Regions from separate parts of the Pseudomonas sp. FBCC-B1565 genome, predicted to be linked through region 3. Evidence: riboswitches for the same ligand, from Rfam matches in the RefSeq annotation. Region 3 holds a riboswitch; each other region holds the start of a gene.

What was found. Region 3 has a riboswitch for cobalamin ahead of NL123_RS13740 (CbtB domain-containing protein). Riboswitches for the same ligand answer to the same signal wherever they lie in the genome.
Region 1: another riboswitch for cobalamin. It lies ahead of NL123_RS09895 (ABC transporter substrate-binding protein); the one in region 3 lies ahead of NL123_RS13740 (CbtB domain-containing protein).
Region 2: another riboswitch for cobalamin. It lies ahead of cobO (cob(I)yrinic acid a,c-diamide adenosyltransferase); the one in region 3 lies ahead of NL123_RS13740 (CbtB domain-containing protein).

What each region holds. Positions count from the first base shown of each region.
Region 1 covers NZ_CP101438.1:2,090,807-2,101,182, forward strand. Annotated here, with positions in the region: gene NL123_RS09880 (GNAT family N-acetyltransferase) at 1-272, shown strand, start outside; gene NL123_RS09885 (ABC transporter ATP-binding protein) at 465-1,229, opposite strand; gene NL123_RS09890 (FecCD family ABC transporter permease) at 1,226-2,230, opposite strand; gene NL123_RS09895 (ABC transporter substrate-binding protein) at 2,227-3,237, opposite strand; cobalamin riboswitch at 3,341-3,535, opposite strand; gene NL123_RS09900 (hypothetical protein) at 3,639-4,082, shown strand; gene NL123_RS09905 (DNA/RNA non-specific endonuclease) at 4,232-5,158, opposite strand; gene NL123_RS09910 (M4 family metallopeptidase) at 5,289-6,350, shown strand; gene NL123_RS09915 (protealysin inhibitor emfourin) at 6,365-6,670, shown strand; gene NL123_RS09920 (aldehyde dehydrogenase family protein) at 6,727-8,109, opposite strand; gene ptrR (putrescine utilization regulator PtrR) at 8,213-9,085, shown strand; gene NL123_RS09930 (hypothetical protein) at 9,099-9,308, opposite strand; gene NL123_RS09935 (amino acid aminotransferase) at 9,409-10,376, opposite strand, start outside.
Region 2 covers NZ_CP101438.1:1,779,262-1,789,637, forward strand. Annotated here, with positions in the region: gene NL123_RS08495 (AI-2E family transporter) at 1-1,022, shown strand, start outside; gene hda (DnaA regulatory inactivator Hda) at 1,226-1,930, shown strand; gene NL123_RS08505 (C40 family peptidase) at 2,144-2,773, shown strand; gene NL123_RS08510 (C40 family peptidase) at 2,918-3,457, shown strand; cobalamin riboswitch at 3,562-3,808, shown strand; gene cobO (cob(I)yrinic acid a,c-diamide adenosyltransferase) at 3,889-4,500, shown strand; gene NL123_RS08520 (cobyrinic acid a,c-diamide synthase CobB) at 4,497-5,804, shown strand; gene bluB (5,6-dimethylbenzimidazole synthase) at 5,801-6,451, shown strand; gene cbiB (adenosylcobinamide-phosphate synthase CbiB) at 6,448-7,356, shown strand; gene cobD (threonine-phosphate decarboxylase CobD) at 7,349-8,338, shown strand; gene NL123_RS08540 (cobyric acid synthase) at 8,335-9,786, shown strand; gene cobU (bifunctional adenosylcobinamide kinase/adenosylcobinamide-phosphate guanylyltransferase) at 9,974-10,376, shown strand, end outside.
Region 3 covers NZ_CP101438.1:2,876,431-2,886,806, forward strand. Annotated here, with positions in the region: gene NL123_RS13715 (acyltransferase family protein) at 1-969, shown strand, start outside; gene nfuA (Fe-S biogenesis protein NfuA) at 1,029-1,613, shown strand; gene cobM (precorrin-4 C(11)-methyltransferase) at 1,799-2,545, opposite strand; gene NL123_RS13730 (cobalamin biosynthesis protein) at 2,615-3,007, opposite strand; gene NL123_RS13735 (CbtA family protein) at 3,004-3,705, opposite strand; gene NL123_RS13740 (CbtB domain-containing protein) at 3,717-3,905, opposite strand; cobalamin riboswitch at 4,003-4,206, opposite strand; gene NL123_RS13745 (IS3 family transposase) at 4,536-5,372, opposite strand; gene NL123_RS13750 (transposase) at 5,369-5,671, opposite strand; cobalamin riboswitch at 6,107-6,306, shown strand; gene cobW (cobalamin biosynthesis protein CobW) at 6,400-7,461, shown strand; gene cobN (cobaltochelatase subunit CobN) at 7,465-10,376, shown strand, end outside.

The sequences.
Region 1 (10,376 bases), 790 kb from region 3:
GGCGTTTCCCGCAGTTGGACTACCAGGGCCGCAAGACGGTGGAAGTGGTGCGCTTGTTCGTAGCGCCAGGGTTTCGTCGTTTTGGCTTGGCGGGGCAGTTGTACCGTGCGTTGGAAGCGATGGCGCAGGCGGATGGGGTTGAGGTGATGTACTTGCATACCCACCCGTTTTTGCCGGGGGCGATTGAGTTCTGGGTTCGGCAGGGCTTCGAGGTCGTAGATGTGGAAGCAGACCCGGTCTGGCGGACGGCGCATATGCAGCAGTTCCTGTAGGCCTGTGGCGAGCGGGCTTTTGTGGCAAGTGGGCTTGTTGTGGCGAGCGGGCTTGCCCCGCGTTGGGCTGCGAAGCAGCCCTGAAACCCTGCGCCTCGGTTCGACCTGGAGGAATGCAGCGGCTTTATTGGGGCTGCTTCGCAGCCCAACGCGGGGCAAGCCCGCTCGCCACGATAAACCGCTATTCCAGTATTAAGCGGGGCGCAGCCGCAGGATCTTCGCCCCATCAAGCGGGTCCGTCAGGTAATGCGCCTGCACCCCGAACGTCTCCTGCAACCGTTGTGGCGTCAGTACTTCCAGCGGTTTGCCCAGGGCCACCAACCGCCCGCGATCCAACACTGCCAGGCGGTCACAGGTCAGCGCCTGGTTAAGGTCATGCAACGCAATCAAGGTGGTCACGGGCAGCGCCTGCACACCCTTCAAGATCGCCAGCTGATGCTGGATATCCAGGTGGTTGGTCGGCTCATCCAGCAACAGAATCTGCGGCCGTTGCGCCAATGCGCGGGCGATGTGCACGCGTTGGCGTTCCCCGCCCGAGAGGCTGCGCCAGGCGCGGTGGCTCAGGTGGGTGGCGTCGACGTCCTGCAGGGCTTGCTTCACGATGGCGTCGTCCTCAACGGACCACGGGCTCAGCGCCGACAACCATGGCGTACGGCCCAGGGCCACGGCGTCGAACACGCGGATGGCGTCGTCGGTGTCGGCCTGTTGCTCCACCACCGCCAGTTGCTGGGCGATGACGCGGCGGGACAGCGTGCCCAGGCGCTGGCCGCCCAGCAGCACTTCGCCGGATGCGGGTGCACGCAAGCCGGCGAGCAGCTTGAGCAAGGTGGATTTACCTGAGCCGTTCGGTCCGACAATCCCGAGGGTTTCACCCAACTGCACGTCCAGATGAACATCCCGCAGCAACTCGGCCTCGCGCACCTTGAAGCCCAGCCCGCGGCAGCTCAATACGCTCATCGCGCGTTCCTCCGGCCAATCAGGATCAGCGCAAACACCGGCGCACCGACCAGCGCGGTGACCACACCGACCGGAATCACCTGGCCCTTGATCAGCGTGCGCGACAGCACATCCGCCGCGATCAGAAACAACGCGCCACCCAACGCGCTGGCGGGCAACAGCCGCGAATGCCCGGTGCCAAGCAACAGGCGCACGGCGTGGGGAATCACCAGCCCGACAAAGCCGATAGAGCCGACAATCGACACCATCACCGCCGTCACCAGCGCCGCGCAGCCCACCAGCACAAACTGCACGCGACGCACCGGGATGCCGAGGGACGCCGCCGAGTCGCTGCCAAAGGTAAACGCATCCAGCGCGCGCCGATGCCACAGGCACACAGCCAAGCCGACGACTGCCACCGGCACCGCCAGCCACACCGAGGGCCAGCGCACGCCGCTGAGGTTGCCGAGCAGCCAGAACATAATGCCGCGGGCCTGTTCGGAACTGGCCGACTTGGTGATCAGGAACGCGGTGAGCGCATTGAACAGCTGCGAGCCGGCAATGCCGGCGAGGATGATCTGCCCGGTGCCACTGGCCGAACCGCTGGCCCGTGCCAACAGGATTACCAGGGCAAACGCCGCCATCGCGCCGACAAATGCGCCCGCCGACAACGACACCAAGCCGCCGCCCACCCCCATCAACGCCACCAGCACCGCACCGGTCGAAGCGCCGGCGCTGATGCCCAGCAGGTAGGGATCGGCCAGCGGGTTGCGCAACAGCGATTGCAGGATCACCCCGCAGGTCGCCAGCCCGGCACCGCAGGCCGCAGCGACCAGGGCGCGGGTGAGGCGGTAGTTCCACACCACGCCTTCATCGATGGGGTCGAGCACGTAGCCGGCGCCCCACAGTTTGTTGGCGAGTACCTGGAGCACCACCTGCGGCGAGATGGCGGTTTCGCCGATGGCCACGCCGGCGAGCACGGCAATCAGGAGCAGGGCCAGGGCGAGCAGGGTGCGCATCATTTTGGCAGGTCGTAGCCGTCGATGGCCGTGGCCAGTTGTTCAAGGCCGTCGAACATGCGGATGCTAGCCTGCAACGCCAAGGCGTCGAGGATGATGATGCGGTTGTTTTTCACCGCGTCCATGTTGCGCGTGACCGGGTCGCTGCGCAGGAAGGCGAGTTTCTTTTCATGGTCGTCGGCCGGGTAGCGGCGGCGGTCCATGCGCGCGATCACCAGGAACGTCGGGTTGGCCTTGGCGATGGTTTCCCAACCGACGGCAGGCCACTCTTCATCGGACTGCACCACATTGGAGAGGCCGAGGGTTTGCAGCATGAATTCGGGGATACCCTTGTGGCCAGCCACGTACGGGTCGCTGGCCATCTCGGCACTGGAAAACCACACCAGCGCGCTGGCCTGCTTGAGGCCTTTGCCCTGCACGGTGGCGACGGATCTGGCCAGGCGCGCCTTGAGCTCGTCATTCAACTGCTGGCCGCGCTCCTGTACGTCGAAGATCTGCGCCAATTGGCGGATGCTTTTATAGATGGTCTCGATGCGAAACGGCTCCAGCCGCGTGCCGTCGGCGCCCACCAGGTTGTCCTTGCCTTCGCAGTCGGAGGGTAGCAGGTAGGTGGGAATCTTCAGTTCATGGAACTGCTCGCGGGTGCCAACCACGCCTTGCGGCCCCACCACCCATTCCAGCTCGGCGGCCACCAGCTGCGGGCGTTTGGCGATCACTGCTTCGAAGCTCGGTTCGTTGTTGGCCAGGCGCTCGATGTTGTCGTTCTGCGCCTTGTACTGCGGCAGCACGCTGTTGAACCACAGCGAAGTGCCGACCACTTTATCGCCTACGCCCAGGGCGTAGAGCATCTCGGTGGCCGCCTGGCCGATGGTCACGCTGCGGGCGGGGGCTTGCGGGAAGGTGATCGGGCTGCCGCAGTTTTCCACGGTCAGCGGGTAGTGAGTGGGCGCGGCGTGGGCCAGGGCACAGAAGCCAACACCTGTAAGCAGGGCGATAACGCGTGGCAGCATGGGGCGATCTCCGAGTGAAGCGTACGTGCCATTCGGAAATCCACTCTCGGGCGCCGGGGGGCGCGACAGGCAAGAATGTCCTTCCCGGACACCCCGCCGGTTAGTGATTGAGCTTGGGCCGGCAGGTCTCCTGACTGATGCGTCGTCGCCACGCTCCAGCCTTCCCGGACGAGGTCCAGTGGCATCGAGGAGCAGGCTCAGCACCTACAGTTGCGGGGGCAGTTCCGATTGGCGCGGGTGTACCGCGCCTCGGATTCCCTATTAGTCCCGTTTGGGAACCGGCGCGGTATGGTAGTCGATCACGCGGTCGAGCGGGAGGCCGTGAAACCAACGGTGGCTCTTTGAAGGTGGGGCTCCTATGATGCGCAGCCAATGGATCGCTTTATCACAAGGAATAGACAGTGAAATTATTCGTCGCGCTCGCCCTCGCCGCCGCTCTCGTCGGTTGTGCCACCCAAGGTAAATCTGAACAGCAGATTCTTGATGAGGCCGCCTCCGCCTATGTCAAGTCGATGCCGGCGGGGTCGGACAAGCTCCGGCTGCATACGATGAGCATCCCCAAAAGCGGTATGTTCGGCGATACCCTGGCGATTTCCATGGCGGGTGAGCAAAATGCCGCGCACCTCAGGGCAGAGCTGCTCGATGCCAAACGCTTGGGCGATGTGTTCTTTTTGATTATCGGTGCCAGCACGCCGGTTGATGTTGCGGTGATCGGCAAAGCAGTCGAAGGGCAAAACTTGAAGGGTATGCAGATTTACTACTCGGGCACCGAGGCGCAGAAAGACGCCGTGCGTGCGGCAGTCGAGAAAACGCAGGCACAGTTTCATTACATCAACGCGCAATGATGGCTAGCCCGTTGACTCGCCTGGGTACGGCGCTCGCCACGGATGCAGTGTTCACCCTTGATGGAATCGTATCAGCCAGATCAAGAGCGGCTCGCCTCGCGTCGTGGTGAGTGTCAGTTGTCAACGCGGATCAACCTGTGAAGCGTTGATCAAAGACGAATGTCTTCAGGCCCCTGGATCAGCGCTTCAATCCGCGTGCCGGTGGCGCGTTCTTCGTTGCTGAAGCCGTCGTAGTCGGCCAGGTTGCCGAAGCGGATGCCGGTCAGGCGCTCGATCTGGATCACACTGCGCTGGTAGGTGCGCAGCTGGCCGAACACCAGCTCCAACTGGCCCAGTTCGCGGCTCTGATCGATCATGTAGGCGCTGGCCGAAGGTTTGCCGTCATCGCTGAGGTAGGCGACCACCTTCCAGAACGCCTTGGGGATCTGCACGCCCCGGTACACGCGGTCGTCGTCGGCGAACACCGGGCCGCTGAACACCGTGGCCCGGGCTTTCCAGCGCTGGGTGTTGTCGAGGATGTAGTCTTCGAGTTCCAGCCAGGTCTTCTGGTTGAACCCGCTCATCTGCGGTGAGCAGTTGGTGAAGTGGAAGGTGTCGAGGTTGGCGGTTTGCGCCACATCGCCCCAATTGGGGTCTTGGCGGCGCACCAGGTGGCCGCGGTCGAGGCCGTTGCTGGCATACAGCGCTTCGCCGACTTGGGCGTCGACCGGCAGGCGGCCATCGTAGGCCCAGGTGTCGTTGCTGCGGATGATGTCCACATGCTGCCCGCCATCGATGTTCACGCCCACATACAGCGCGAGGCGCTTGGCACGTGACATCGTGATGGAGAAGTGCGTGTAGTCCAGGCGCTTCTGGGCATCGCTCGCCAACGCTTCTTCCAGCGTGGGCCAGGGCACTCCGAAGCTGCCGAGAAAGTCTTCTGCGTAACCGCGCCGGTCCTTCAAGTCTTTGGCCGGGGTGACGCGGGGTGTCGCTGCCCTGGCCTCCAGCAGCGTGGGGCTCGGCGCGATCAACGGGCGCAGGTCGGCGAGCCGGGGGCGGTAGGCGAGGTCGATTTTGGTTTTACGTGCGGGCATCGGTCAGTCCTCCTTGGATAAACACGACTGCAACATAGGTTAATGACAATTGATCATGCGCACCAACCCCTGGGGGCTATCCTCAAACGGTCACCCGGACGTTCAGCACACGCCAACAAGGAGCCAGCCAATGTGTGATCGCCATTACCGAAACCCGATTTTCTGCCTGATTCCGCCGTATATGCTCGACCAGATCGCGCGTAACGGTGACAAAGCGCAACGGGATGTCGCGCTGCGTACCCGCGCCAAGGACAGCACGTTCCGCTCACTGCGCATGGTCGCGGTGCCTGCCAAGGGGCCGGCGCACCTGGCGCTGGCGATGGGCGCCGACAAACGGCGTTCGATCTACAGCGCCGAGGGCACCGACAGCCTGCCGGGCAAACTGATCCGTGGCGAAGGCCAGCCCATCAGTGGCGACGCGGCGGTGGACGAGGCCTATTATGGCTTGGGCGCCACTTTCGATTTTTTCGACCAGGTGTTCGATCGCAACTCCATCGACGATGCCGGCATGGCCCTGGACGCTACCGTGCACTTTGGCCAGAACTACAACAATGCGTTCTGGAACTCGACCCAGATGGTGTTCGGTGATGGGGACGGCGAGCTGTTCAACCGCTTTACGGTAGCCCTCGACGTGATTGGCCATGAACTGGCCCACGGTGTCACCGAGGATGAGGCCAAGCTGATGTATTTCAACCAGTCCGGGGCGTTGAACGAGTCGCTGTCGGACGTGTTCGGTTCGTTGATCAAGCAGTATGCGTTGAAGCAAAAGGCCGAGGACGCCGATTGGCTGATCGGCAAAGGGCTGTTTACCAAAAAGATCAAAGGCACCGCGCTGCGCTCGATGAAAGCCCCGGGCACCGCGTTTAACGACAAGCTGCTGGGCAAGGACCCTCAGCCCGGGCACATGGATGATTTTGTGCAGACCTACGAGGACAATGGCGGGGTGCATATCAATTCCGGCATTCCCAACCATGCGTTCTACCAGGTGGCGACAAACATCGGCGGGTTTGCCTGGGAGCGTGCCGGGCGCATCTGGTACGACGCATTGCGCGATGCGCGGTTGCGACCGAACTCAGGGTTTTTGCGCTTTGCGCGCATTACCTACGATGTTGCCGGTCGACTCTACGGTGCGAACAAGGATGAGCAGAAGGCGGTCAAGGAGGGCTGGAAGGCGGTCGGTATTTCGGTCTGACGTGAGGAACAGCCATGCAAATTTCGCTGAAGGAAAACGGCGGGCCTGCTTTTTTTCCGGGCCTGGCCAAGCCGCGTACAGTTGAGTTGGACAGCCTGCCCGAGCAGGACCAGCAGGAGTTGCGGCAGTTGGTCGAGGCGTGCGACTTCTTTCAGCTGCCGCAAAGCAGTGAACCCGCGCCCGGTAACCCGGGCCAGGTGCATTACACCCTGACGGTGAAGGAGGACCAGCGCGAACACACGGTCTGTGTGCTCGCGCCAGTGAAGTCGCAGGCGCTGGAGGGGTTGGTGCAGTGTGTGCGGCGGCATATTCGTGCATAAACAATTTCAGGCCACCGCATGCCTGTGGTGAGCCACAGGTCAGGCGCTGCTCTGATTTATTTGCGATCCAGCCACACGGTCTGGGCATTGCAGAACTCCCGTACGCCGAAGTGCGACAACTCACGCCCGAAGCCACTCTTCTTGATCCCACCAAACGCCACCCGTGGGTCTGAAACACTGAAGGCATTGACGAAGATGCCGCCGGTTTCCAGCTGATTGGCGATGTCCCGCGCCTTCGCCGGGTCGCTGGTGAAGATGCTCGCGGTAAGGCCGAACTCGCTGTCATTCGCCAGGGCCACCGCATGGTCGGCGTCGCGGGCGGTGATGATCGAGGCCACGGGGCCGAACAGTTCCTGTTTGAACGAGGTCATCTGGTCGGTGACGTTGGCCAGTACGGTCGGCGCATAGTAATTGCCGGCACCGGGTACTTTATGGCCGCCCAGCAGCAGGGTCGCACCTTCTTCCAGGGTGGCCTGGACCTGGCCGTGCAACTCGTCGCGCAGGTCGAAGCGGGCCATCGGGCCGATGTAGGTGGCGGCTGAAGTCGGGTCGCCCATCACCATGGCGCGGCTGGCTTCGAGGAATTTGGCGGTGAAGGCTTCCACCACGCCTTCCTCGATGATCAGGCGCTTGGCGGCGGCACAGACCTGGCCGCTGTTCTGGAAACGGCCGATCAGGGCGGCTTGCACGGCGGCGTCGAGGTCGGCGTCGTTGAGCACGATGAACGGGTCGGAGCCGCCCAGTTCCAGCACGCATTTTTTCAACGCGGCGCCGGCCTGGGAGCCGATGGCGATACCGGCGCGCACGCTGCCGGTGAGGGTGACGGCGGCGATGCGTGGGTCGGCGATGGCCTTGGACACACCGTCGTTGGTCACGTTGACCACTTCAAACAGGCCTTCGTCGAAACCGGCTTTGCGGAACGCCTGTTGGATCAGGTAAGCGCTGCCCATCACATTCGGCGCGTGTTTGAGCACGTAGGTGTTGCCGGCCAGCATGGTCGGTACGGCGCCACGCAGGACTTGCCACACCGGGAAGTTCCACGGCATCACGGCGAAGATCGGGCCCAGCGGGCGGTATTCGATCTGGGCGCTGCCGTTGTCCACCAGGGTCGGTTCCGGGGCGAGCATGGCCGGGCCGTGGGCGGCGTACCACTCGCTGAGCTGCGCGCACTTTTCGATTTCGGCACGGGCCTGGGCGATGGGTTTGCCCATTTCCAGGGTGATCATCTGCGCCATGTCTTCGGCTTGTTCGCGCAGAGCGCTGGCCAGGCTCAGCAGCAACTCGGCGCGCTGGCTGACCGGCTGGCGGCGCCAGGTGCGGAAGGCGAGGGTGGCGCGCTCGAGGGCGGCGTCCAGTTGCTGCGCGGTTTCATACGGGTAGCTGCCGACCGTTTCGCCGGTGGCCGGGTTGATCGAGAGGGCGTGGGTAGTCGCGTTCATGGCACCGTCCTGCTGAATGATGAGATTGGGTTCAGCCTACGGGGCTAGCTCTTTTCTGGAAACTGAATAATATTAAGCAATACATTCACGATTGGAGAATGACTTGGACCTGGTGCAGCTGGAAATCTTCAAGGCCGTTGCCGAGCAAGGCAGCATCAGCGCCGCCGCGCAGTTGATTCACCGCGTGCCGTCGAACCTGACCACGCGTATCAAGCAGCTGGAGCAGGACCTGGGCGTGGAATTGTTTATCCGCGAGAAAAGCCGCTTGCGCCTGTCGCCGGCGGGCTGGAATTTCCTCGGCTATGCGCGGCGCATCCTCGACCTGGTGCAGGAAGCCCGCGCGACCGTGGCGGGGGAGGAACCCCAGGGCGCGTTTGCCCTCGGTTCGCTGGAAAGCACGGCGGCGGTGCGTATCCCGGCGTTGCTCGCGGCGTACAACCAGAAGCACACCAAGGTCGAGCTGGACCTGAGCACCGGACCGTCGGGCACGATGATCGAAGGGGTGTTATCGGGACGGCTGGCGGCGGCGTTTGTCGATGGGCCGGTGCTGCATGCCACGCTGGAGGGGGTGGTGGTGTTTGAAGAAGAGATGGTGGTGATTGCGCCGCTGCATCATGCGCCGATCAAGCGTGGTCAGGATGTGAATGGCGAGAACATCTACACCTTCCGCTCCAACTGCTCGTATCGGCACCATTTTGAGCGCTGGTTCTCACAGGACGGCGCGGTGCCGGGCAAGATCTTCGAGATTGAGTCGTACCACGGCATGCTCGCCTGCGTCAGTGCCGGCGCCGGGCTGGCGCTGATGCCGCGCAGCATGCTCGAGAGCATGCCGGGGTCGGCGGCGGTGAGTGTGTGGCCGCTGACGGACAACTTCCGGATTTTGAATACCTGGCTGATCTGGCGGCGCGGGACGGTGTCGCAGAGCCTCAACAGCTTTGTAAAGCTGTTGGAGGAACGCGATCTGGTTGCTTCCTAGATTGTGATTGGTATCAGCCGCCGAATTGCAGGGTGCCCATGGCCAGTTTTGCCATGATTGCAGTTGCGCCCAACTGCACCAGCCACAGCGCCAGGCCGCCAAGGAATACACCGAGCGCCACTTGCAGTACCAGGCTCTTCTGGCGCTTTGCTTGCGGTGCACGCGGGGGGAAGTGGTCCAGCTCGTCGCGGTCGGCACGCAGGTCCAGGTCGTCGTTTCTCATAAGGTACTCACAGCAAAGGGGCGGTCGAGGTTCAGTCTAGGGGCTGGAGACGAAAAAGGGGAAGCCATCGGCTTCCCCTTCTGGTGCAACGGCTACAGGTTTACAGCACCTGAACGATTGCCTTTGTGACTGCATCAATGTTCGACTGGTTCAACGCCGCCACACAGATACGACCGGTATCCAGTGCGTAGATGCCGAATTCGCTGCGCAGGCGGGTAACTTGCTCAACGGTCAGGCCAGAGTAGGAGAACATCCCGCGCTGGCGGCCGACGAAGCTGAAGTCGTGGCCCGGAGCAGCCTTGGCCAGGGTTGCGACCATCTGCTCGCGCATGCCACGGATGCGCAGGCGCATTTCGGCCAGTTCGGCTTCCCACTGGGCGCGCAGCTCAGGGCTGTTCAGCACTGCGGCAACAATCGCCGCGCCGTGGGTGGGCGGGTTGGAGTAGTTGGTGCGGATCACACGCTTGACCTGGGACAGGATGCGCGCGCTTTCTTCCTTGGACTCGCCGACGATGGACAGTGCGCCCACCCGTTCGCCATACAGGGAGAACGACTTGGAGAACGAGCTGGACACAAAGAAGGTCAGGCCCGATTCAGCGAACAGGCGCACCGCTGCGGCGTCTTCGTGGATGCCGTCGCCAAAGCCCTGGTAGGCCATGTCGAGGAACGGCACCAGGTTCTTGGCCTTGACCACGTCCAGCACGTTCTGCCAGTCGGCCGGGCTCAGGTCGACGCCGGTCGGGTTGTGGCAGCAGGCGTGCAGCACCACAATGGACTTTGGCGGCAGGGCGTTGAGGTCTTCGAGCAGGCCGGCACGGTTCACGTCGTGGGTGGCGGCGTCATAGTAGCGGTAGTTCTGCACCGGGAAACCGGCGGTTTCGAACAGCGCGCGGTGGTTTTCCCAGCTCGGGTCGCTGATGGCGACGACAGCGTTGGGCAGCAGTTGCTTGAGGAAGTCAGCGCCGATTTTCAGTGCGCCGGTGCCGCCGACCGCTTGTACGGTGGTGACGCGGCCAGCGTTCAGCAGTGGCGATTCAGCGCCGAACAGCAGGGTTTGCACAGCCTTGT
Region 2 (10,376 bases), 1.1 Mb from region 3:
TTTTTGTGTTCCTGCTGCATTCGATCCTGACGCCGTTCCTGGTCGCGTTGCTGCTGGCTTACCTGTTCGATCCGGTGGTGGATCGTCTGGAGAAGGCCGGGTTGTCGCGGACCTGGGGCGTGGTGGCGGTGTTCGCCCTGTTTACCTTGATCATCACGGCGTTGGTGCTGGTGTTGGTGCCGATGCTGGCCAAGCAGTTGTTCCGCTTGTATGAGCTGGCGCCGCAGATGCTCGATTGGCTGCAGCACACGGCGATGCCATGGGCCCAGGCCAAGCTGGGGCTGGCGGATGGCTTCTGGAAGTTCGACAAGGTCAAGTCGGCCATCAGCGAACATATGGGCCAGACCACTGACATCGTCGGGGTCATCCTCAGCCAGGCGACTGCGTCCAGCCTGGCGCTGATCGGCTGGCTGACCAACCTGGTGCTGATCCCGGTGGTGGCGTTCTACTTGCTGCGCGACTGGGACATCATGATGGCCAAGATCCGCAGCCTGCTGCCGCGCAACCGTGAGGAACGCATTGTTTCACTGGCTGAGGAATGCCATGAGGTGCTCGGCGCCTTCGTGCGCGGGCAGTTGCTGGTGATGCTGGCCCTGGGGATCATCTACGCGGCCGGCTTGATGGCTATCGGCCTGGAACTGGGCCTGTTGATCGGCCTGATCGCCGGCCTGGCCGCAATCGTGCCTTATATGGGGTTTGTGATTGGGATCGGCGCGGCGCTGGTCGCGGGCTTGTTCCAGTTTGGCGGGGACTTGTACCCGATGCTGGGGATCGTGGCCGTCTTCATGGTCGGCCAGGCGTTGGAAGGCATGGTGCTCACGCCGTTGTTGGTCGGGGATCGGATTGGCCTGCATCCGGTGGCGGTGATCTTTGCGATCCTGGCGGGCGGTGAGCTGTTTGGCTTCACTGGCATCCTGCTGGCGTTGCCGGTGGCGGCGGTGATCATGGTGCTGGTGCGCCATGTGCACGATCTGTACAAGGATTCGGATGCGTATACGGGGGTTGAAGATCCCGACTTGTAACCCTTTCTTCACAAACCCGGCCAACGCCGGGTTTGTCTTTTCTGGGAGCGGTCCGTCAAACAATCTGCACAAATCCAACAAGTTAACGCAAACCTTTGATTTTGCTTGGGGTCTGTTGCATTGTGCGCCCGGCGTCACGGGTATAAACTTTGCAAACTTTACACAGAGGCCACTAACGGTTCGTTTGGAGCCGTTCAGTCAGCATGAAACCGATTCAGCTGCCCTTGGGTGTGCGTCTGCGTGACGACGCCACCTTCATCAACTACTACCCAGGCGCCAATGCCGCTGCACTCGGCTATGTCGAGCGGCTCTGCGAAGCCGACGCCGGGTGGACCGAAAGCCTGATCTACCTGTGGGGCAAGCACGGCGTAGGGCGTACCCACCTGTTGCAGGCCGCGTGCCTGCGGTTCGAGCAGATGGGCGAACCGGCGGTGTACCTGCCGTTGGCCGAGTTGATGGACCGCGGTATCGGCATCTTCGACCATCTTGAGCAATACGAACTGGTGTGCCTGGACGATCTGCAAGCGATCGCCGGCAAAGCGGAATGGGAAGAAGCGCTGTTTCACCTGTTCAACCGCTTGCGTGACAGCGGTCGGCGCCTGTTGATTGCCGCGTCGACTTCGCCCCGCGAGTTGCCGATCAAGCTGGCCGACCTCAAGTCGCGCATGACCCTGGCGCTGATCTTCCAGATGCGCCCGCTGTCCGACGAAGACAAATTGCGTGCCCTGCAACTGCGCGCATCCCGTCGCGGCCTGCACCTCACCGACGAGGTCGGGCACTTTATCCTTACTCGAGGCACCCGCAGCATGAGCGCATTGTTCGATCTGCTCGAACAGCTCGATCAGGCCTCCTTGCAGGCCCAGCGCAAGCTGACCATCCCCTTCCTCAAAGAAACCCTCGGCTGGTAGCTAGCCCGCTGTTTTCGCGGCTTTCGGCAAATTACAGGCGCCAGAAAACCTGCGTTTGAGCCGGTTTGGCCACGCAAAAGGCAGGTACAGGGTGTTAAGGGCTTAGATGTCATAGTCCAAACAAGAAGTCACATAGACCACGATTGAATTTGCAAATCGATGTGATAGAAGGCATAGTCTCGACTTCTTTACATATCAGCCACGGTCGTGCCCATGCTAAATCGCTTCGCACCCCTCGTGCCCCTCGCACTCGTTACCCTGTTGTTTGGTTGCGCCTCCCACCCACAGCAGGTGGCAGATCAGCAAAAACCACAGGTTCAAAATCAGGCAAAATTCGTTGCTGCTCAATCTGCCTCTGTTTATGAGGAAGAAGTTGCAACGGAAAAGGAACTGGCCGACTTCGCCGGCAACAAGCCTTACCAGCTTCCAGTCCTGGCCGACAGCATCCTCGAACGCGGCATGTCCCTGATCGGTACCCGTTACCGTTTCGGTGGTACCTCTGAAGCCGGTTTCGACTGCAGCGGTTTCATCGGCTATCTGTTTCGCGAAGAAGCCGGCATGAACCTGCCGCGCTCCACCCGTGAAATGATCAACGTGAATGCACCGTTGGTCGCACGCAACAACCTCAAGCCCGGTGATCTGCTTTTCTTCAGTACGGCAGGCCGTGGTCGTGTCAGCCACGCCGGTATCTACTTGGGCGATAACCAGTTTATCCACTCCAGCAGCCGCCGCAGTGGTGGTGTCCGGGTCGATAACCTGGGTGACAGCTACTGGAGCAAAACCTTCATCGAAGCCAAGCGTGCACTCGCCATGGCCCCGACGACGGTTACCGCTAGCAAGTAAACTTAAAGTGATACTTGAAGTTTGACGTGTAAGCGCTAGAATCCCTGGATATTGTTGTAATCCGTTCGCGCGAGCTTTGCTTGCGCGTTCTGGTTTTCAGCGTTCGGCAGCGAAAGCCGCATCCAGACCAGGATTGTTCTGCACATGTCGACCTCGGCCCGCCTTATTCTCATTGTCTGCGCCGCGCTCCTCAGCGCCTGCGCAAGCCGCACACCGCCGCCCGCTCCCGTAGCGGTGAAGCCCAAGCCGGTGTTCAACTATTCCACCCAGAATTTCTCGCCTGCGGCCGAAGACGTACTCTTCCGGGCGCTGGGCCTGGTCGGCACGCCTTATCGTTGGGGTGGCAATACGCCGGACTCCGGGTTTGATTGCAGTGGCCTGATCGGGTTTGTCTTCCGCGATGCCGCCGGGATTTCCCTGCCGCGTACCACCCGCGAGCTGATCGTAATGCGCGCGCAGGACGTCAGCGAGCAGAACCTGCAGACCGGTGACCTGCTGTTCTTCGCCACCGGTGGCGGTTCCCAGGTCAGCCACGCCGGGATCTACGTGGGTGAAGGGCGCTTTGTCCATGCGCCACAAACCGGCGGTACGGTGAAGCTGGATACACTGTCCAAGGCCTATTGGCAGAATGCCTACCTGAGTGCCAAGCGCGTGTTGCCGGGCAACCTGGCACGTAATCCTTAGCGCCAGACACGAATCAAAATGTGGGAGGGGGCTTGCCCCCTCCCACAATTGTTTTGTGTCGACTTCAAGTTGCTTTAATTGACGCTCCACCCCCAACCTACTACCCTTCGCCGCTTGTTCCAGGTGCTCTGTGACCCACGGGTCGACGGAGTGAAACAGGGAAGCCGGTGAGTGAGCGCACTTCTACACAGTGCCGCCGCGATTCCGGCGCTGCCCCCGCAACGGTAAATGAGTCAAGACGCTGCTTTTTGCCACTGTATCGCCTGCGATATGGGAAGGCGCAGCGTTGGCCTGCCTTCAACCCGCACACCACTCATGAGCCCGGAGACCGGCCTGCAACATCCAACAGCATCACGGTGGGCGATGCTTGGCTGTCTGTTGTTCTTTTTTTCCTGCCCGCCGTTTTTGTCCAGCCCCAACGGAGAGCTGCCATGACCGATTCCCCCGACCGCGACGAACGCCACCTGGCGCGCATGCTGCGCAAAAAAGCCGTGATCGACGAGCGCATCGCCAACTCCCCCAACGAATGCGGCCTGCTGCTGGTGCTGACCGGCAATGGCAAAGGCAAGAGTAGCTCCGCGTTCGGCATGTTGGCCCGAGCCATGGGCCATGGCATGCAGTGTGGTGTGGTGCAGTTCATCAAGGGGCGTAACAGCACCGGTGAAGAACTGTTCTTCCGCCGCTTCCCCGAGCAAGTGCGTTTCCATGTGATGGGCGAAGGTTTCACCTGGGAAACCCAGGACCGCCAGCGCGACATCGCCGCCGCCGAAGCCGCCTGGGCGGTCTCCCGCGAATTGCTGCAAGACCCCTCCATCGGCCTGGTGGTGCTGGACGAGCTGAACATCGCGCTCAAGCACGGCTACCTTGACCTGGACCAGGTCCTCAGCGACCTGCAAGCCCGTCCACCGATGCAGCACGTGGTGGTCACCGGCCGTGGCGCCAAACCCGAGTTGATCGAAATGGGCGACACCGTCACCGAGATGGGCATGCTCAAGCACGCGTTCCAGGCCGGTATCAAGGCACAGAAGGGCGTCGAACTTTGAATCAGCCCCGTCATTGCCCTGCCGTATTGATCGCCGCTCCGGCGTCCGGCCAGGGCAAAACCACCGTCACCGCCGCGCTTGCCCGTTTGCATCGCAACCTGGGGCGCAAGGTGCGCGTGTTCAAATGCGGCCCGGACTTCCTCGACCCAATGATTCACGAGCGCGCCAGCGGTGCGCCGGTGTATCAGTTGGATATGTGGATGGTGGGCGAGCAGGAAAGTCGCCGTTTGCTCTGGGAAGCGGCGGGGGAGGCAGACCTGATCCTGATCGAAGGCGTGATGGGCCTGTTCGACGGCACACCGTCCAGCGCCGATCTGGCGCGGCACTTCGGCGTGCCGGTGCTGGGGGTGATCGACGGCACGGCCATGGCGCAGACCTTCGGTGCGTTGGCATTGGGCCTGGCGCGCTATCAGCCGGACTTGCCATTCGCTGGCGTACTGGCCAACCGGGTCGGCACCCTGCGTCATGCGCAACTGCTCGAAGGCAGCCTCACCGAGGGCCTGCGCTGGTATGGCGCGTTGTCACGCGAGACCGGTATCGAACTGCCCAGTCGCCACCTCGGCCTGGTGCAGGCCAGCGAACTGAATGACCTGGATGTGCGCCTGGACGCTGCCGCCCAAGCCCTGGGCAGCAGTTGCGAAGTCGCCTTGCCGCCACCGGTGACATTTGCTGCGCCGCAAGTGATCGAGGCCGAACCCTTGCTCAACGGCGTGCGCATTGCCGTGGCCCGCGATGAGGCCTTCGCTTTTACCTACGGTGCAAGTCTCGACCTGCTGCGCGCGATGGGCGCTGAGCTGGTGTTCTTCTCGCCGATTCACGATAGCCAGTTGCCCGACGCCGACAGCCTCTACCTGCCCGGCGGCTACCCGGAATTGCACCACCAGGCGCTGTCGGAAAATACCCCGATGCTCGACGCCATTCGCGCTCACCACGCGGCCGGCAAACCCTTGCTTGCCGAATGCGGCGGCATGCTCTACCTGCTGGACTCGCTGACCGATGTCGACGGCGTCCGCGCCGAACTGCTTGGCCTGCTCCAGGGCGACGCGGTGATGCAAAAGAAACTGGCGGCCCTGGCCCTGCAAAGCGTCGAATTGCCGGAAGGCACCCTGCGTGGCCATACCTATCACCATTCCCTGACCACCACTGAATGGCAGCCGATCGCCCGTGGCCTGAGCCCCAACGGCGGGCGCGGTGCCGAGGCGGTATACCGGCAGGGGCGGATGACGGCGTCCTACGTACATTTCTATTTCCCATCCAATCCCCAGGCGGTGGCCGCATTGTTTGCGCCCGATTCAGCACTATGACTGACAACGCCTTCCCCGAGGCCGACCGCCAGGCTGTCTACCGTGCCATCGCCGAACGCCGCGACATGCGCCACTTCAGCGGCGGTACGGTCGCCCCGCAATTGCTCCACCGCCTGCTCCAGGCCGCACACCAGGCGCCCAGCGTCGGCCTGATGCAGCCCTGGCGCTTTGTCCGCATCAGCGACCGCCAACTGCGTGGGCAGATTCAACAATTGGTGGAAGAAGAACGCGTACGCACTGCCGAAGCCCTGGGCGAGCGCTCCGATGAGTTCATGAAGCTCAAGGTCGAAGGCATTCACGACTGCGCCGAAGTGCTGGTGGCGGCGTTGATGGACGATCGCGAGCGGCACATCTTCGGGCGTCGCACCCTGCCGGAAATGGACATGGCGTCATTGTCCTGTGCTATCCAGAATTTGTGGCTGGCGGCGCGGGTCGAAGGCCTGGGCATGGGCTGGGTCTCGTTGTTCGAACCGCAGGCGCTGGCCGATCTGCTGGGTTTGCCGCCCGGCGCGAAACCCCTGGCCGTGCTGTGCCTGGGACCAGTGGCCGAGTTCTACCCGGCACCGATGTTGCAGCTCGAAGGCTGGACCGAACCACGGCCGTTGAGTGACATGTTGTATGAGAATGCGTGGGGAGTGAGTCAATGAGTGTGGCCTTGCTGTGTGTCGCTGCAGTCGCGCTGGATGCGCTGCTGGGCGAACCCAGGCGCTGGCATCCGCTGGTGGCGTTCGGCAATTTCGCCGGGCGCATCGAGCAGCGTTTCAATACCGGTGGCCGTGGCTGGCGCAGCCATGGCGTGACCGCGTGGTTTATCGCCGTGGTGCCGCTGACGCTGCTGGCCACGGCCTTGTCGTGGGCGCCGTACATCGGCTGGGTGCTGGAGATCCTGGCGTTGTACTGCGCCCTCGGCATGCGCAGCCTCGGCGAGCATGTGATTCCGGTGGCCCAGGCGCTGCGCAGTGATGACCTGGAGGAGGCGCGCAACCGCGTGAGCTACCTGGTCAGCCGCCAGACCAGCGAGCTGGACCGCACCGAAGTTGCCCGTGCCGCTACCGAATCGGTGCTGGAGAACGGCAGCGATGCTGTGTTCGCTGCGATTTTCTGGTTTGTGGTGGCCGGTGTGCCGGGCGTGGTGCTTTACCGCCTGAGCAACACCCTCGACGCCATGTGGGGTTATCGCAACGAGCGCTTTGAGCGCTTCGGTTGGGCGGCGGCAAAAATCGACGACGTGCTGAACTACATTCCCGCACGCCTGGTGGCGTTGACCTACGCGCTGCTGGGCAAGACGCGCCTGGCGCTTAAATGCTGGCGGATCCAAGGCCCGACCTGGGACAGCCCCAACGCCGGTCCGGTCATGGCCGCTGGTGCGGGCGCCCTGGGCGTGGAGTTGGGCGGTGCCGCGATCTATCACGGTGAAGTGCACCATCGTCCGCAACTGGGCGAAGGCCCGGCGGCGGATGCCGATTCCATCGACCGGGGCTGGCAACTGGTGCAGCGCGGCGTATGGTTGTGGCTGCTGATCCTATGCGCGGGGGCGCAATTCTATGCTTGAGCACGGTGGCCGGTTGCGCAAGGCCGCGATTCAATACGGGATAGCCGAAGCCGACTGGCTCGACCTGTCCAGCGGCCTCGCGCCCTGGCCTTGGCCGATCCCCGAGATCCCGTTGCGCGCGTGGGCGCGCCTGCCGGAAACCGACGACGGCCTGGAGCAGGCCGCCAGCGAATACTATGGCGCTGCGCATCTGTTGCCGGTGCCGGGTTCCCAGGCGGCGATCCAGTTGCTGCCGCGGCTGCGTCGCGCGGGCAAGGTCGGCGTGCTGTCGCCGTGCTATGCCGAACACGCCGAAGCCTGGCGCCGTGCCGGTTACGTGGTGCGCGAAGTGCAGGAGCAGGAAGTCGACTTCTTCCTGGATGGCCTCGACGTACTAGTGGTGGTCAACCCCAATAATCCGACCGGCCTGAGCCTGAGCCCGCAACGCTTGCTGGATTGGCACTCGCGGCTGGCCCAGCGCGGCGGCTGGTTGGTGGTGGACGAAGCCTTCATGGACGTGACCCCGCAACTGAGCCTGGCCAGCCAGGCGCATCAGGTCGGTTTGATCGTGCTGCGCTCGTTCGGCAAATTCTTCGGCCTGGCCGGCGTGCGCCTGGGTTTTGTGTTGGCCGAGCGCAAGTTGCTCAAGTTGCTCGCCGAGCAGGTCGGCCCCTGGGCGGTCAGCGGGCCGACGCGGGTGCTGGGCCAAGTGTGCCTGCGCGACACGGCCGGGCATGCGCTGCAACGCACGCGTTGTGTCGAGGCGGGCCAGCGTTTGTTCGCGTTGCTGGAGCGCCACGGTTTTCCACCCCACGGTGGCTGCGCGCTGTTCCAATGGCGGATCACGCCCCACGCTGAGCGTTTGCACGAATTCATGGCCCAGCGCGGCATTCTGCTGCGCCTGTTCGTCCACGACAGCAGCCTGCGTTTCGGCCTGCCCGACACCGAGGCCGACTGGCAGCGCCTCGACGAAGCCCTGGCCGCCTATAAGGACGCAACATGAGTACGCTGATGGTGCAGGGCACCACCTCCGATGCCGGCAAGAGCACGCTGGTGACCGCATTGTGCCGCTGGCTGGTACGCCAGGGCGTGGCCGTGGTGCCGTTCAAACCGCAGAACATGGCGCTCAACAGCGCCGTGACCGCCGAAGGTGGCGAGATCGGCCGCGCCCAGGCAGTACAGGCCCAGGCCGCCAATCTGGCACCCCATACCGACATGAACCCGGTGCTGCTCAAGCCCAACAGCGACACCGGCTCCCAAGTGATCATCCACGGCCGTGCCGTGACCACCATGAACGCCGTGGCCTATCACGACTACAAAGCCATCGCGATGCAGGCGGTGCTGGCCTCCCATGCGCGGTTGAGCCAGGCCTATCCCGTGGTCATGGTGGAAGGCGCTGGCTCCCCGGCGGAAATCAACCTGCGTGCCAATGACATCGCCAATATGGGCTTCGCCGAGGCGGTGGATTGCCCGGTGTTGCTGATCGCCGATATCAATCGCGGTGGGGTATTCGCCCATCTGGTTGGCACCCTGGAGCTGCTGTCACCCACGGAACAGGCGCGGGTCAAGGGCTTCATCATCAACCGTTTTCGCGGTGACATCGCGCTGTTGCAGCCGGGCCTGGACTGGTTGGAAGCGCGCACCGGCAAACCGGTGGTGGGCGTGTTGCCCTACGTGATGGACCTGCACCTCGAAGCGGAGGACGGTATCGACCAACGCCAGATCGACAAGGCGGCCCAGGTGCTCAAGGTGGTGGTGCCGGTGTTGCCGCGCATCAGCAACCACACGGATTTCGACCCGCTGCGCCTGCACCCCCAGGTGGATTTGCAATTCATTGGTCCGGGCCAGTCGATCCCGGCCGCCGACCTGATCATCCTGCCCGGCTCGAAAAGTGTGCGCAGCGACCTGGCCTATCTGCGTGCCAACGGTTGGGACACCGCCGTGGCGCGTCACTTGCGCTATGGCGGCAAGGTGCTCGGCATTTGTGGCGGCTTGCAGATGCTCGGCGAGCAAGTGCACGACCCGTTGGGCCTGGAAGGGCTTGCCGGTTCCAGTGATGGCCTGGGGCTGCTGGCGTTCAGCACCACGCTGGAAGAAGAGAAGCAATTGCGCAATGTGCGCGGGCGTTTGTTGTTGGAGAATGCCGAGGTCAGCGGTTATGAGATCCATGCGGGCGTGACCTGCGGCGATGCTTTGTCGAATGCCGCCGTGCTGCTGGATGATGGCCGCAGCGATGGCGCACAAAGTGCCGATGGGCAAATTCTTGGCACCTACTTGCATGGCTTGTTTGAAAGCCCGGCCGCGTGCAGCGCCCTGTTGCGCTGGGCCGGTTTGCAGGACGTGCAGGAAGTGGATTACCACGCCCTGCGCGAGCGCGATATCGAGCGCCTGGCGGACTTGGTGGAGAACCACTTGGATACTGAGTTGTTACGCAAACTATGTGGGATTTGACAGTGAGCGAATGCGCTGAGTATTCAACTGCTGCACTGCAACCCAAAGGTGGGAGGGGGCTTGCCCCCGATGGCGGTGTGTCAGTAGCCAATGGGCTGACTGGCGCCACGCCATCGGGAGCAAGCTCCCTCCCACAGGGAACCGTGCCAGCTTCGAGGGTCCCACTGGCCAAACGAGGTGTTATGTCATGCTCCAACTGATCCTCGGTGGCGCCCGTTCCGGCAAAAGCCGCCTCGCCGAAAAGCTAGCAACTGACAGCGGTTTGCCCGTCACGTACATCGCCACCAGCCAACCTTTGGATGGCGAGATGAACGAGCGCGTCGCCCTGCATCGCCAGCGTCGCCCCAACCATTGGGGGCTGATCGAAGAACCCGTCGAACTGGCGCGTGTACTGCGTGAAAACGCAGCAACCGAGCGCTGTCTGCTGGTGGATTGCCTGACCTTGTGGCTCACCAATCTGCTGATGCTTGAGGACTCGGATCGTCTGGCCGCCGAGCGCGATCAACTGCTGGAAACCCTGGCCGCGCTGCCGGGTGAAATCATTTTTGTCAGCAACGAGACCGGTCTGGGTGTCGTGCCGCTGGGCGAAT
Region 3 (10,376 bases):
CACTTCATTCAGGTGTTTTTCAACTTTGAAGTGGATACGCCTATGGCGTATCTGTTCGCCGACAAAGGCGCCGTTGGTGTAGACGTGTTCTTTGTGATCAGCGGCCTGGTGATTTTCCTGGCGACCGCCGACAAGGCACTGACCCCCTGGCGTTTCATCCTCATGCGTTTGGCAAGGATCACGCCAGCGTACTGGTTCTATACCCTGCTCATGGCTTTGTTGCTGTTGGCTGTGCCGTCGCTGTTTGCAGAAACCCACCTCGAGACGAGTCATCTGCTTCTGTCGCTGCTGTTCATTCCTGCTCAGAACCCAGGGGGGTTTGGCGTCTATCCGCTGGTGGACGTCGGGTGGACCCTGAATTTCGAGATGCTGTTCTATCTACTGTTCGCCTTTGCCTTGCTAGTGCGGCGGTCATATCGGTTATGGGTAGTGGCAGCGCTGCTGTACTTGGCGTGTTACCTCATCACGCCGGCCTTGAATTGGGCCGACGGCTTTTACCGGAATGACATCGTCTTCGAATTCCTGATGGGCATCATGATCGGCATGCTCTACTGCTGCGGGGCGTGCCGGACCCCACCATGGCTGCCGGTGCTGGGTATCGTGGTGGCCTCAGCGGCGATTTATCACGGGGCGGATTTGCCTCGTGCGCTGGAGTGGGGAGTGCCCAGCGCGGTATTGGTCATCAGTTTTGTGGCGTTGGAACCATACTTTCACGGATCACGATTGTTGAAGCTGCTGGGTGACTGCTCTTACTCGGTGTATTTGCTCCACACGATGGTGCTGTGCGTCGGGCGATGGTTCGCTGAGCGCAACGGAATTGATCCCTATGCGATGTTGCCCGTTTGCCTCGTGATGACAGCAGTGTGTGCATTTTTCAGCTACCAATGGCTGGAGAAAAGCACCTATCTCTGGCTTAAGCGTTGGTTTGGCATGGAGGATCCGGCAATCCTTTCCCGACAAAAATACTAGGACTTTGTACCTGCGTAATATTTTGGCGTAAACTGCCGGCAAGCCTGTGAGGAGTTTCCATGACTGCCATAACCATTACCGACGCCGCCCACGATTACCTGGCCGACCTGCTGTCCAAGCAGAACACCCCGGGTATCGGTATACGCGTCTTTATCACCCAGCCCGGCACCCAGTATGCCGAGACTTGCATTGCCTACTGCAAGCCCGGCGAAGAGAAGCCTGAAGACACCGCCCTGGGGCTGAAAAGCTTCACCGCGTACATCGACGCCTTCAGCGAAGCCTTCCTGGATGACGCCGTGGTCGATTACGCCACCGATCGCATGGGCGGCCAATTGACCATCAAGGCGCCGAACGCCAAGGTGCCGAACGTCAACGCCGACAGCCCGGTCAACGAGCGTATCAACTACTACCTGCAGACCGAGATCAACCCGGGTCTGGCCAGCCACGGCGGCCAGGTCAGCCTGATCGACGTGGTTGAAGACGGCATCGCCGTGCTCAAGTTCGGTGGCGGCTGCCAGGGTTGTGGCCAGGCGGACGTGACCTTGCGTGAGGGCATCGAGCGCACCCTGCTCGAGCGTATTCCGGAGCTCAAGGGCGTACGTGACGTGACCGACCATACGCAGAAAGAAAACGCCTACTACTGAGTAAGGCGTTCACTGCGGACAAAAAAACGGCGCCCCGTGAGCGCCGTTTTTTATGCTTTAGATTCAATAGGTTGCGCTATCTATCTAATGTTGAGTGTTCATTGCGAAAGCTGGATTGTCAGATTTCTATTAATAAATTTACTCAATAAAATCAGTGGCTTGTGTCTGTTTTGTGATGTTGAATGTCAAGGTCGATAAAGATGCGCATGCCCCGCCCGATACAACGATGACTCACTGAAACTGTCACTCGCCAACACCCGACCCACCACAATCAGCGCCGTGCGCCGGAACCCTTTGGCGACCACTTTCCCGACAATGTCACTGAGAGTGCCGACCGCCCAATCCTGATCCGGCCACGTCGCCCGGTGCACCACGGCAATCGGACAGTCCGCCCCATAGTGCGGCAGCAGTTCGGCGACGATCTTGTCCAGGTGGTTGACCCCCAGATGAATCGCCATGGTGGTGCCATGTCGCGCCAGGCTGTCGAAATCCTCACCGGCCGGCATGCTGGTTTTATCCGCGTAGCGGGTCAGGATCACGCTTTGGGCGATGTCGGGCAGGGTCAGCTCGGTTTCCAGCAACGCCGCACACGCGGCCACCGCCGTGACGCCAGGAATGATCTGGAATGGGATACCCAATTCGCGCAAATGGCGGATCTGTTCGCCAATCGCGCCATACAGGCTGGGGTCGCCGGAATGCACGCGCGCCACATCCTGGCCCTTGGCATGGGCGGCCTTGATCAGGTCGATGATCTGTTCCAAGTGCAGTTGCGCACTGTTGACCAGCGTTTCTGCCTGATGACCTTCCAGTACCGCCGCCGGCACCAGCGAGCCGGCATAGATGATCACCGGGCAACTGCGGATCAGCCGCTGGCCCTTGACGGTGATCAATTCCGGGTCGCCGGGGCCTGCGCCGATGAAGTAGACGGTCATGGGAAATCCTGATGAAAAACGGGTGAGCATGAAATCTGCTCATGATCGGAAGCGGCGATTATCGGGTTTTCAGCCGGCGCACGCCAATGCAAAGGTGGCCTGGGCGGTTTTCTGGCGGGTGATCAGCAGGCGCGCAGGGGCGTTGGCGAGGTGTTCGGCCAGGGCCAGGGCGGCGCTTTCGGCGATGCCGTAACAGCCGGTGTGGGCAAAAGCCACGTTCGATTGATGGCTCAGCCGGTCTGCATAAATCGCTAGTTGCTCAGCGTTGAAACACTGCAACGGCAGGTTCAGCAAAGCGGCCAAGGCCAGCAGCCCGGGTTCTTCCTGTTTGTGATCGATGCTGGCCAGCGCGCTGACGCGGTGGCGCTCGATACCGCCCTCGATGAGGGCGGCGTCAAACAGGGCCAGCAGGGTGTGAACATCACAGCCCCGCTGGCAGCCCATGCCGACTACCAGTTTCACGCCGAGTATTGATCGTCACAGTTGCGGCGGAACAGCCAGGCGCTGATCAGGCCCAAGGCCAGCCAGAACGCCACGTTGGTCAGCTGCGAAGCAATCTTGAACTGCGCTTCCAGTGCTTCCGGGGCCAGCATCGAATGCACTTCCGGTTGTGGCGCGCCGATCACGTGCGGCACCACCAGGATTGCCGCGCCCAGCGCCTTGAGCAGCCAGTTGCGACCGAACACGATCAGTGCGATACCGGCAGCGGTAGACGCGGCAGTACCGATCCACCAGATCTGCCGTTGTGCCAGGTCAGCGGCGGCGGTGCCCGGAAGTTCGGGCGGCAGGCCCAGGGTCGGCGCCAATACAAAGGTCGCATAACCCGCCAGGCCCCAGAGCAGGCCTTGGGCGGTACGGGTCGGGGTACGCAGGGTGTACAGGCCGGCCAGCATCAGCGCGAAGCCAACGGCGACCACCAGGTTGCCACCCGTGGTGGACAGCACACGCTGCCAGCCGTCTTCCGGCTCCCAGGCTTCGGCGTCATGGGTATGTGCAGCCGCACCTTCGGCGTGCTCGTGTATCTCGGTCGCTGCCGGGGCCTTTTCAAAGGTCTCCGCCTGCAGGATCAGCGGGGCGACCCAGAAGCTTTGCAGCAAGGTCAGCAGCAGGGCAGCCAGAAGGCCGGTGAAACCTGCGGTTTGCGCAATACGCTTGATCATGTCGGCAGGTCTCAGTGGCACGGGAACGCGGCGCTGTGGCGGGTATCGTGGGCAGCGTTGTGTACTGCCTCGATGTGCGAGAAACCGGCGAAGTACACCAGGCACGCACCGAGGATCGACGCACCGATGGCGGCGGTCAGGCGTTGGCTCAGGGTAGAGGTGCTGCTGGCGGAGTGCGAAGTGCTGCTGATGATCGACATGGCGCGTCCCTTTCAGGTGTCAGGGTGAAACGAGCGCATGAAAACCCCGCGAGCCAGGCACGCAGGGTTCTGAACAGCGCCCGCCCACCGCGGGTTTGTTATCTGATTTTTTCGGGCCGGTCTCCGGGCTTGCGAGGGGCTCAATGCCTGAAAACGTCGCCTTCCCATGCCGCCTGGCACAGTGGATATGACGTTTCGCTCGCTTACCGTTGCGGGGGCAGCACCGGACTGTCATGTGTGTGCATGAGTCACCGGTTTCCCGTTTCACCCTTTGCAGGGCACCCGAAACAAGATGTGTAGGAGAGCATGGGGGTGGGAGGGGAGTCAATTGGGGATGTGTTTTCTGGGGGCATATCCGTTGCTGCGGTAACGGCGGCTTAGGGTTCCGCCCTTACGGCGGCCCACGGAATCAAGCCTGCGTTCGGCCAGCGTGTTTGACGGGGCGACCCCAGATCAAAAGCAAGAGCGCGGCGTCCTTAGAGCCGACCGGATTGTATGGCCGGTACTCGGTCAAAGTGTGGGAGGGGGCTTGCCCCCGATGGCAGTGGGTCAGTCACTGATGAGTTGGCTGACACACCGCCATCGGGGGCAAGCTGAACTGGTCAAGTAATCTTGGACACCGATTACGGTTCACGCCGCCAACCTTTCCTTCACGACCGGCGACCTGTAGTCGTTATAGCTGTGAGGCCTGCTGATGTTGTAGCGCGAGACATAGCGCTGCACATCTGCCCGCGCCTCATGCTCCAGTTTGTAGCCCGTTTCAGGCACCCACTCGGACTTCAAGCTACCAAAGAAACGCTCCATCGGGGCATTGTCCCAGCACTCGCCTTTACGGCTCATACTTTGCCTAAACCCATGCTTCACAAGCGCGTTTCGGAATTTATGACTGGTGTACTGGCAACCCTGGTCAGAATGAAACAACACATCCTGGGGATGGCCGCGCAGCTCAACCGCCATGCGTAGCGCTTCGCAGGTCAGGTTGGCATCAGAAATCATCGAGAACGACCAGCCTACGATCCTGCGAGCGTACAGATCCAGAATGGCGGCGAAGTACATCCACCGCTTGCCGACCTTGATGTAGGTCACGTCGCCACACCACACCTGATTAACCGCCGTCACATCAAATTTTCGCTTGAGCACGTGCGGCGCCACCAAGGCCTCCACGCCCGGCGACTTGTACTTATGGCGCCTGCGCTGACGACTAGCGATGCCAGCTTCGCGCATCAAACTGCGAGCCATATAACGTCCGATACGATGCCCTTTGGCTTGTAGCTCCTTGGACAAAGTACGTGCGCCGGCTGACTCTCTGGACGCCTTGTGGTGCCTGACCAGCGCGGCTTTGAGCTTGTCCCGTTCAGGATTTGCTCTGCCTTGGCGCTGGCGCCAGGCGTAGAAGCTACTGCGGTTGACCCCAAACGCCTGGCAACACCTTTTAACGCCGTACTGCTCGTCCAGCTCATTGATCAGCGTGAATGATCCTTGGCGTCCAAAAGCAGGAGAGCACTGGCCTTTTTTAGGATTTCGATATCCAGGTCTTTCTCTCTGAGCAGAGCTTTGAGTCTCTGGATTTCTCGTTGATCAGCGGTAATCGCCTTGGCCCCCACCGGAGTCGAGCCCAAGCGTTCTTTTTGCACTTGATCAACCCAGCGGCGCAGGGCTGTGGGGCCGATATCCAGGCTGGCACAGACTTCGGTAACCGGCTGACCTTCATCCAACACCATGCTGGCAGCCTTGAGCTTGAACTCACTCGAATAAGATTTACGCATATCCAAACACCTCAGATTTGGGCGCTATCATAGCGCCCGATTGAAGTGTCCAAAATCATTAGGCCAGTTCAAGCCCCCTCCCACAGTTTGATCTTCATGTATCAGTTGAAGGGTGGTTTGCTCTGGCTCTGGCTCTGGCTCTGGCTCTGGCTCTGGCTCTGGCTCTGGCTCTGGCTCTGGCTTTTGATCTGCTTTTGATTTTGATCTTAGGCGGCCCCCCCAAATCACTGTCGGATTACGGGCACACCGAGCCTAGGCGAGGTGCCGAGTGTTGGGGCAAGAGCGTTTTGCTTACTTTTGACTGGGCCGGCATTCCGGCTTTTCAAAAGTAAGCCGCTGTAAGAGCGGAACCAATATCAGCCGTTACCGCAGCAACGGATATGTACACAAGCCAACCCAACCCAACCCCATCATTGACCATCCCCCAAGCACTGCGTAGCCTTGCACCCTCGAGGTTCTTCGGCCCAGGCCGAAGCTAAGAAGGGAACGCGGTCCAAGCCGCGGCTGCCCCCGCAACTGTAAAGGGTCCAGCTGACTGCCACGCCACTGCCGACAAGGCGGGAAGGCGCAGCCAGCGCCGGTCGCAAGACCTGTAAGCCCCAAGCCAGGAGACCTGCCTCGCAACCGATTTTCTACTTCAACCGGGCGGGGTGATCCGGTGACGAAATCCGCTGCTGCGCACCGTCGCAGCGCCAATCGTCCCATATGCCCGCCCCCAAGGGCATCCGATGAAAACACTGGCCAAACTCCCCGTCACCATCGTCACTGGCTTCCTCGGCTCGGGCAAGACCACCTTGCTGCGCCATATGCTCGACAACGCCCAGGGCCGTCGCATCGCGGTGATCGTCAATGAATTCGGCGAGCTGGGCATTGACGGTGAAATCCTCAAGCAGTGCTCCATCGGCTGCACCGAGGAAGAAGCCAACGGTCGTGTCTACGAATTGGCCAATGGCTGCCTGTGCTGCACCGTGCAGGAAGAGTTCTTCCCGGTGATGCGCGAATTGGTCGCCCGTCGCGGCGATCTCGACCATATCCTCATTGAAACGTCCGGCCTGGCATTGCCCAAGCCGTTGGTACAAGCCTTCCAGTGGCCGGAAATCCGCAGCGCCTGCACCGTTGACGCTGTGATCACCGTGGTCGACAGCCCGGCTGTGGCCGCCGGTACCTTCGCCGCATTCCCGGACCAGGTGGACGCCCAGCGCAAGCTCGACCCCAACCTGGACCACGAATCGCCACTGCACGAGCTGTTCGCCGACCAACTGGCCAGTGCCGACCTGGTGATCCTTAACAAGACCGACCTGATCAGCGCCGAAGACCTGGCCCGCGTGCGCCTGGAAGTCGCCGAAGAGCTGCCGCCGGCGGTGAAGATCGTCGAAGCCAGCAGCGGTCGCTTGCCCCTGGATGTACTGATCGGCCTGGGCGCCGGTTCCGAAGAGCACATCGACGGCCGCCACAGCCACCACGATCACCACCACGAAGGTGAAGACGACCACGACCACGATGCCTTTGACTCGATCTCCATCGACTTGCCGCAAGCCGATGAAGCACTGCTGCTCGATGCCCTGACGCAACTGGTGGTGCAACACGGCATCCTGCGCGTCAAAGGTTTCGCCGCCATCCCGAACAAACCGATGCGCCTGCTGATCCAGGGTGTGGGCACGCGGTTCGACAAACACTTCGACCGTGCCTGGGGCGCTGAAGAAGCGCGCACCACGCGCCTGGTGCTGATCGGCCAGGAACTGGACGCGGCGGGCCTCGAAGCGCAACTGCGCGCCGCCCTCAGCGTCTGACCCATGCACCTGCTCAGGACCCAGCCCGGTGGTTTCGTCTCGGACGATAATATTGCCGACCTTGGCCAAAGCCCCGCTGACCTGGTGATCCTGTGCAGCGGCGATTCCAGCCTGGCGCTGCTGGCCGAAGCGGCCCAGCAGTTGCCCGACGACTACCCAAGCCTGCGCCTGGCCAACCCGATGCAGGTGCAGAACCATGCCTCGGTCGACCTGTACGTTGATGAAGTGCTGCGCCACGCCAAGGTCATCTTGATTTCGCTGCATGGCGGTATCGGTTACTGGCGCTACGGCATCGAGCGCCTGGTGGAACTGGCCGAACGCGGTGTGCAACTGATCCTGGTACCGGGGGATGATCGCCCGGACCCGGAACTCAGCGGGCTGAGCACCGTCGGTGCCGAAGAACGTGATCGGCTGTGGCACTTCCTGCGTCAGGGCGGCCTGGGCAATGCCCTGGATTTCTATCGCTGCCTGGCCAGCGCTTACCTGGGTCGCGACTATGCCTGGGGCGAGCCGCAAACCCTGCCACGCACGGCGATCTATCATCCGCAGCATGCCAACGCCCGCCTGAACGATTGGCAGGCAGACTGGAACGCCGACTGGCCGGTGGCGGCGGTGTTGTTCTACCGCTCCCATTTGCAGGCGGCCAATACCGGTTTTATCGATGTGTTTTGCCAGCGTCTGCAGGCGGCGGGCCTCAACCCGTTGCCCATGGCGGTGGCCAGTTTGAAAGAACCCGGCTGCCTGGCGGTGGTCGAGGACCTGCTGGATGAGGTCGGCGCGGCGGTGATCTTGAACACCACCGGCTTCGCCCAATCCAGCCCCGAAGCGCCGCACCTGCGCCCGTTTCGCCGCAATATCCCGGTGATCCAGGCCATTTGTGCCCAGGATAACCAGCCCGGCTGGGAGGCCAGCGAGCAGGGCCTTGGCCCCCGCGACCTGGCGATGCACATCGCGTTGCCGGAGTTGGACGGGCGCATCATCAGCCGACCGATCAGTTTCAAGGACCTGGCCTGGCGCAGTGAGCGCAGCCAGTCGGATGTGGTGTGCTACCGCGCCGCGCCCGAACGCATGGATTTTGTCGCTGAGCTGGCGCGGCGTTGGGTCGAATTGGCGCGAGTGCCGAATGCAGAGAAACGCATTGCGCTGATCCTCGCCAACTACCCGACCCGCGACGGTCGCATTGGCAACGGCGTGGGCCTGGATACACCGGCGGCGGCGCTGAATATCCTGCGTGCCCTGAAAACCGAAGGCTATCCGCTGCCGGACTTATTGCCCGACAGCGGCACGGCGTTGATCCATGAGTTGCTCGGCGGCGTCACCAATGACCTGGACAGCCTCGACCTACGCCCTTGCCATCAAAGCCTGGGCCTGGACGAGTACGAGACGATGTTCCAGCGCCTGCCCGAAGCCAATCGCCAGGCGGTGCTGGAACGCTGGGGCGCGCCGCAGAACGATCCGATGTGCCGCGACGGTCGCCTGATGATCGCCGGCCTGCGCCTGGGCTTGACGTTTGTCGGCATCCAGCCCGCGCGGGGTTACCAAGTGGACGCCAGCGCCGTGTACCACGACCCGGACCTGGTACCGCCCCACGCTTACCTGGCGTTCTACTTCTGGCTGCGCCACACCTACGGCGCCCACGGCGTGATCCATGTGGGCAAGCACGGCAACCTGGAGTGGCTGCCGGGCAAGGGCGTGGGCCTGTCGGAAAACTGCTGGCCCGATGCGTTGCTGGGGCCGCTGCCGAATATATATCCGTTTATTGTCAATGACCCGGGCGAGGGCGCCCAGGCCAAGCGGCGCACCCAGGCAGTCATCATCGACCACCTGATGCCGCCGCTGACCCGTGCCGAAACCTACGGCCCGCTGCGTAACCTGGAGCTGCTGGCGGACGAATATTACGAAGCGCAGTTGCTCGATCCGCGCCGCGCCCTGGAGCTGCAGAAGGACATTCTCAAGCTGGTGCGCGAAACCCGCATCGACCAGGAGCTTGAGCTGGAGAGCGACGCCGATGCTGCCGTGTGGTTGCCGCGCCTGGACACCTACCTGTGCGACTTGAAGGAATCGCAGATCCGCGACGGCCTGCATATTTTTGGCGAGTCACCCGAGGGTCGCCTGCGTATCGACACCTTGCTGGCGCTGCTGCGCATCCCGCGTGGCGATGGTCGAGGCCCGCAGTCGAGCTTGCTGCGCGTGTTGGCCAAGGCCTTCGAGCTGGGCTTCGACCCGCTGGACTGCGCCCTGGCCGAACCCTGGACCGGACGCCGGCCGCTGGTGCTGCAGAATATCGATGGGCAGTTGTGGCGCACCGCCGGTGATACCCGCGAGCGCCTGGAGCTGTACGCCGCACGTTTGATCGAGCAAGCCCTGGAAGGACCGCTTGAACAGCTGGAGGAACCCGGCTGGGAAGACGTGAAGGCCGTGATCGAAAGCCTGCGTATTGTCGTGGCGCCTCGGCTGGATGCCTGTGGCCCGGCGGAAATGCGCGGATTGCTGGATGCCTTGAGCGGCCGTTTCGTGCCCGCTGGCCCCAGTGGTGCGCCGAGTCGCGGGCGTTTGGATGTGTTGCCCACCGGGCGTAACTTTTTCACCGTGGATGTGCGCAACCTGCCCACCACCACGGCCTGGCGCATCGGTTTCCAGTCGGCCAACCTGATTCTGGAGCGGCACCTGCAAGACCATGGCGACCACCTGCGCCAACTCGGCCTGTCGGTATGGGGCACCGCGACCATGCGCACCGGCGGCGATGACATCGCCCAGGCGATGGCGCTGATGGGCGTGCGTCCGGTGTGGGCGACGGGCAGCCAGCGGGTGGATGACTTTGAAATCCTGCCGATCAGCCTGCTCGACCGCCCGCGGGTTGATGTGACGTTGCGCGTGTCCGGTTTCTTCCGGGATGCCTTTGCCAACCTGATCCG